2 regions of the Pedobacter sp. AK017 genome follow, and region 1 is predicted to be linked to the other one. Evidence: riboswitches for the same ligand, from Rfam matches in the RefSeq annotation. Region 1 holds a riboswitch; the other holds the start of a gene.

Region 1 (3,430 bases):
CCGGCATATCGGTGCTGAACACCGAGATCAAAAAACAGGTTTATGCCGATGGGATGCAGTTTGAACTTTCACCAATTTACCATGTAGCTGCCATCGATATCTTCTTAAAGGCCTATGGTTCTGCAAAACGTGTTAACCTTGAAAAAGAATTTCCGCAATCTTATGTACAAACCGTAGAAAATATGATTATGGCGCTGATCAGTATTTCACTGCCAGATTATAACACCCCTATGTTTGGAGATTCATGGATTACAGATAAAAATTTCAGAATGGCACAGTTTGCCACCTGGGCCCGGGTTTTCCCGGCAAACCAGGCCATAAAATATTTTGCTACAGATGGCAAACAAGGTAAGGCGCCTAACTTTTTATCCAAAGCATTGAGCAATGCAGGCTTTTATACGTTTAGAAGCGGATGGGATAAAAATGCAACCGTTATGGTATTAAAAGCCAGTCCTCCCGGAGAATTTCATGCCCAGCCGGATAACGGGACTTTTGAACTTTTTATAAAGGGCAGAAACTTTACCCCAGACGCCGGGGTATTTGTATATAGCGGCGACGAAGCCATCATGAAACTGCGGAACTGGTACCGTCAAACCCGCATACACAGCACGCTTACACTCGACAATCAAAATATGGTCATTACCAAAGCCCGGCAAAACAAATGGGAAACAGGAAATAACCTTGATGTGCTTACCTATACCAACCCAAGCTATCCGAATCTGGACCATCAGCGCAGTGTACTTTTCATCAACAAAAAATACTTTCTGGTCATCGATAGGGCAATAGGTGAAGCTACCGGAAACCTGGGCGTACACTGGCAGCTTAAAGAAGACAGCAACCCTGTTTTCGATAAGACAAAGAACCGGGTTTACACCACTTACAGAGATGGCAACAACCTGATGATCCAATCGTTGAATGCGGACAGGACCAGCCTCAATGAAGAAGAAGGAAAGGTATCTTATGTTTACAATAAGGAGCTGAAAAGACCTGCCTTCGTATTTGAAAAGCCTAAAAAGAATGCCGGCACACAAAATTTTGTCAGTATAGTTTATCCATACGACGGCCAGAAGGCTCCAGAGATCAGCATACGGGAAAACAAGGGCAATGATTTTGAGAAAGGCAAGCTTAATCTAACCCTTACCATTAACGGAAAACAACAGCCTGTGTTGGTTCCTTAGTTTTCCCTGATTAAAGTGGTATATCCCTTAAATGGTCTTTTGTTTATACCAAAATCAATAATATAGTAATAGGTACCCTCTGCCAGGGCATTGGCCCAACTGCTCACATAGTTCACACATTAGCCACACTTTCTTCACAAAAAGGTACCTGTTTGTGAGTTTTATGTGAAGGAGGTGTGAACCAGGTGTGAAGAATCCCTAAACTTGTGAACAGCCAGTCTCAGTCGTCAATTTGAGCTTCAACTAAAAACCATCCATATCTTACCTGCTATATGCAGGTAACGGATTCAAAATATTATTCTAATTCCAATAGTTTTTTACCAGTGTACTGGAATTTTATGGGGTTTAGACACCATTTTTTTGGAAATGATTTTTCTTTGTTGCACCTTTGTACTGCTTATAGAGAAAGATGGAGGGATTAGACCCTGCGAAGTCTTGGCAACCTGTGCTTACAAGGTGCTACATTCTACAGGAAATGCAGCTGTACTTCCTGACAGATAAGTGGATCTGTTCCCAACCAGAATCTCCAATAAGCTTTGCATGCAATAGGTTCGGCACTTGTTTAGGCCATAGCCTCTATCAACTTTAGCTTATTGCCTGCTCATATCATTATTGTTAAATGGATATCAGAAAAGAGTTAGAAAAACGTATCCTGATCATTGATGGTGCAATGGGCACCATGATACAACGTTACACCTTAACTGAAGAGGATTTCAGAGGTGAACGCTTCAAAGATCACCCCTGTGATGTAAAAGGGAACAATGACATGCTGAGCATCACACGCCCGGATGTCATTAAAGAAATCCATACTGAGTATTTAAAAGCCGGTACGGACATTATTGAAACCAATACTTTCAGTACCCAGCGCATTTCCCTGGCCGACTACCAGATGGAACCGCTTGCGTATGAGATGAGTTTTGAAGGGGCAAAAATTGCCAAAGAGGCGGTAAACGAATTTATGGCCGCCAATCCCGACCGCAAGTGTTTTGTGGCCGGAGCAGTGGGCCCAACCAACAGAACACTCTCCATTTCACCTGACGTAAATGATCCGGGTTTCAGGGCCATTACCTTTGATGAACTGGTTGAAGCTTACGACGAACAGGTACGCGGATTGGTAGATGGAGGTGCAGATTTGCTCCTTATTGAAACCATTTTTGATACGCTGAATGCCAAAGCTGCCATATTTTCAATTAAGAAATATGAAGCCGAAATTGGCCGTAAAATAGAGATCATGATCTCTGGTACCATTACTGATGCATCGGGAAGAACTTTATCTGGCCAAACGGCCGAAGCTTTCCTGAACTCTGTAATGCATGCCAATCCACTGAGCATTGGCTTTAACTGTGCCCTGGGCGCCAAAGACATGAGACCCCATATTGAAGAACTTTCTGCCAAAGCAGGATGTTATGTTTCGGCTTATCCGAATGCAGGTTTGCCCAATGAATTTGGTGCTTATGACGAAATGCCACATGAAACGGCCCACCTGGTGGAAGATTTCATCCAGCATGGTTTTGTAAACATTGTAGGTGGCTGCTGTGGTACCACACCAGAGCACATTGGTTGCATTGCCAAAAAAGCGAAAAATGTAGCACCCCGCAAAATACCGCATATTGAACCTTACCTGCGCTTAAGCGGGCTGGAGCCGGTAACCATTACGCCGGAAAGCATTTTTGTAAACATCGGGGAAAGGACCAACATTACCGGATCACCTAAATTCAGCAAGCTGATTTTGGGCGGCGATTTTGAAGCAGCACTGGCTGTAGCCCGTCAGCAGGTAGAAGGTGGTGCGCAGGTGATCGATGTGAACATGGATGAAGGGATGATCGATTCGGAAGCTTCGATGACAAAGTTCCTGAACCTGATCGCTTCTGAACCAGACATTTCCAAACTGCCCATCATGGTCGACTCGTCTAAATGGACAGTAATTGAAGCTGGCTTAAAATGCCTGCAGGGCAAAGGGATTGTCAACTCCATTTCACTGAAAGAAGGAGAAGATAAATTCAGGGAAAGTGCCCGTAAGATCATGACTTATGGCGCTGCTGTAGTGGTAATGGCTTTTGATGAGCTTGGCCAGGCAGATAATTTTGAAAGAAGAAAAGAGATCTGTAAAAGATCTTATGACATACTGGTCGATGAAATTGGCTTTCCGGCACAGGATATCATTTTTGACCCGAACATCCTTACCGTAGCTACAGGTTTGGAAGAACACAATAATTATGCGGTCGATTTTATCAATGCCACCCGCTGGATTA
Region 2 (3,430 bases), on a different contig from region 1:
TACATGCTGGAAATTTATATGAACCCCATACAAAAGATGTTACAGCACCGATAAATTTATCTACAACTTTTTTAAGGGACGCTGACGGTGGATACTCTGGTGGACATATGTATAGCAGAATGAGTAACCCTAACCGAGCTGCATTGGAAAAAACAATGGCAGAGCTGGAAAAGGGTGCGGATGCCTGTGCTTTTTCATCAGGCAATACTGCCGGAATGAGTGTTTTTCAGGCTTTAAAACCGGGCAGTCACATTCTGGCACCGGACGACATGTACTGGGGTTTTAAAAGACAGTTACAAAGCATATTTGCCGATACCATTGAGATCGACTTTATCGATTTGACAAACCCGGACCTGATTGGCGGGCACATCAGGAAAAACACTGTGATGATCTGGGTAGAAACCCCATCGAACCCCCTGCTGAAGATTACCGACATTGCTGCGATTGCACAAATCGCCAGATCAAAGGGGTTGATATTGGCCTGCGACAGTACCTTTGCTTCGCCATGCCTGCAAAACCCGATCGCACTGGGTGCTAATATTGTGATGCATTCTTCAACCAAATACATAGGCGGACATAGCGATGTGCTGGGCGGCGTACTCGTTACCGCAGAAAAAGATGAACTCTGGGAGAAAATCAGGAACATACAGCAGGTAGGTGGCGCAGTACCTTCGCCCTTTGATTGCTTTTTATTGAGCAGGAGCATCAAAACACTAGCCTACCGCATGCGGGGGCATTGCGAAAACGGAATGGCACTGGCCCTTTACCTGGAAAAACATCCTGTTGTTGAAGCCGTATTTTATCCTGGACTGCCCACACATCCAGGTCATGAAACCGCCAGACAACAGATGACTGGTTTTGGAGGTATGCTGTCCATCCTGATCAAAGGTGGAGCAGATGAAGCGAGACGGGTTGTAAACAAAATGAAGCTGTTTGCTCAGGCGACAAGTTTGGGCGGGGTAGAAAGTTTAATTGAACACCGGGCCTCGATAGAAGGTCCTGACACCAAAACACCACAAAATTTAATTCGGATATCAGCTGGACTGGAACATATTGATGACTTAATTGCTGATTTTGAACAGGCTTTATCTTAAAAAGGCTAAGGCTAAGCAGGGTTAAAAATCAAATTATAAGCTTAAATATCAATTAATTACAAAAAAATCAGAATTAAATTTTGGTTATTTTGTTCCTGAGCCCTACATTTGTGGCATCAATTGGCGAAAGCCGATCAAGTCAACACCTCCTAACAAAGGTTTGATTTATAAAGAAGTGGCGAGAGACAGGCTCTTTGACCCACTGGCAACCCTCCCAAAATGGAGAAGGTGCCAATTCCTGACCAGGCAGCATGGTGCTGTTTGGAAAGATAAATTAAAACAGATGAAAACGATTATTTCAACACTTCGTAATTATTGTTGCCCAAAGCATACCAACTGTATGTGCTGTTGCATGCAATAATCCTTAAAATCTTCCTTTTGCATTTCTTGATCCATCCGGAAGGCCCTTTTGGGTACGCTAAACAAAACATGCTTTCAGGCTAGAATTATGCCCGGTCGCATCCCATAGAAAATCAATTACACCATATAAAATTCAAAAATTATGTCAGCTTCTCATAAATTCGAAACACTACAAGTACATGCAGGCCAGGAAATTGATCCTACAACAGGCTCAAGGGCCGTTCCAATATATCAAACGACTTCTTACGGCTTCAAAAACTCCGAACATGGTGCAAACCTTTTCGCTTTAAAAGAATTCGGGAACATTTACACCCGTATCATGAACCCTACTACAGATGTGTTTGAAAAAAGAGTGGCCGCACTGGAAGGTGGTGTAGCAGCCCTTGCCGTAGCATCGGGACAGGCCGCACAGTTCATCGCTTTAAACAACATTTTAGAGGCAGGAGATAATTTTGTATCCTCATCCCATCTGTACGGAGGTTCGTATAACCAGTTTAAAGTTGCCTTTAAGCGTTTGGGCATTGAAGTTAAATTTGCCAATGGCGATGATCCTTCAGATTTTGAGGCCAAAATAGACGCCAATACCAAAGCTTTGTATGTAGAAAGTATCGGTAACCCGGCCTATAGCATCATCGATTTCGAAAAATTAGCTGCTATTGCCAATAAACACGACCTGCCCCTGATTGTAGACAATACTTTTGGTGCAGCCGGTTATCTGTTTAAGCCCCTGGAACATGGTGCGCATATTGTGGTACAATCGGCCACCAAATGGATTGGCGGACACGGGACCAGTATAGGTGGGGTAATTGTAGACGGCGGAAACTACAATTGGGGAAATGGTAAATTTAAACAGTTTACCGAGCCTTCTGAAGGTTACCATGGCCTTGTTTTTAACGATGTATTCGGAATAGGCGGCCCATTTGGTAACATACAGTTTATCATTCGTGCACGTGTAGAAGGATTAAGGGATTTTGGTCCGGCCATTGCGCCAATCAACTCTTTCCTCTTGTTACAGGGTTTAGAAACCTTATCCCTTCGTGTGCAGCGCCATGTAGACAATACGCTGGCCCTGGCCACCTGGCTGGAAAACCATGAAGCAGTAAAAAGTGTAAGCTACCCGGGTCTGGAAAGCAGCCCTTATCATGCCAATGCTAAAAAGTATTTGCAAAATGGTTTTGGTGCAGTATTGTCATTTGAACTAAAAGGAGATAAAGAACAGGCTACAGCTCTGGTAGACAGCCTTAAACTGGTAAGCCACCTGGCAAATGTTGGCGATGCAAAAACCCTGATCATCCAGCCTTCGGCTACCACCCATCAGCAACTGAGCGAGGACGAACAAATTGCTGCCGGGGTTAAGCCCAATCAGTTAAGGGTATCGGTTGGTATAGAGCATATAGACGATATCAAAGCAGATTTTGAACAGGCCTTTGCCAGTATCAAAAAATAAACACCTGCTCCTCAATTTTACCAAGATTTAGTAATGAGTACAATCTCCATATATAATTACAACAAAACCTTTAAACTTGAAAATGGCAAAAAGTTGCGTAAGCTTGAAATTGCCTATCAGACTTATGGTAAATTAAATGCCAAAAAGGACAATGTAATTTGGGCCTGTCATGCACTTACAGCGAATTCTGATGTGCTGGATTGGTGGAAAGGGCTTTTTGGCAACAATGCGCTGTTTAATCCTGATGAACACTTTATCATATGTGCCAATGTATTGGGCTCGCATTATGGCAGCACCAACCCATTGAGTACCAATCCGGTAACTGGTCAGCCTTATTACCTGGCCTTTCCGGAGTTTACCATCAGGGACCTGGTTGCAGCACACCGGCTGCTTGCAGCACATCTGGGGATCAGTACGGTTAAGGTATTGATTGGCGGTTCATTAGGGGGACAACAGGCATTGGAATGGGCCATCACTGATAACAATGCCATAGAGAACCTTATTTTAGTGGCCACCAATGCCGTACACT

The links. Region 1 has a riboswitch for S-adenosylmethionine ahead of metH (methionine synthase). Riboswitches for the same ligand answer to the same signal wherever they lie in the genome.
Region 2: it holds a riboswitch for S-adenosylmethionine, as region 1 does, so the genes downstream of both, HDC92_RS00620 (O-acetylhomoserine aminocarboxypropyltransferase/cysteine synthase family protein) here and metH (methionine synthase) in region 1, are expected to answer to the same signal.

What each region holds. Positions count from the first base shown of each region.
Region 1 is NZ_JACHCW010000007.1:149,029-152,458, forward strand. It holds gene hepC (heparin-sulfate lyase HepC) at 1-1,178, shown strand, start outside; SAM riboswitch class I at 1,573-1,682, shown strand; gene metH (methionine synthase) at 1,798-3,430, shown strand, end outside.
Region 2 is NZ_JACHCW010000001.1:135,508-138,937, forward strand. It holds gene HDC92_RS00615 (trans-sulfuration enzyme family protein) at 1-1,094, shown strand, start outside; SAM riboswitch class I at 1,257-1,370, shown strand; gene HDC92_RS00620 (O-acetylhomoserine aminocarboxypropyltransferase/cysteine synthase family protein) at 1,597-2,901, shown strand; gene metX (homoserine O-acetyltransferase family protein) at 2,935-3,430, shown strand, end outside.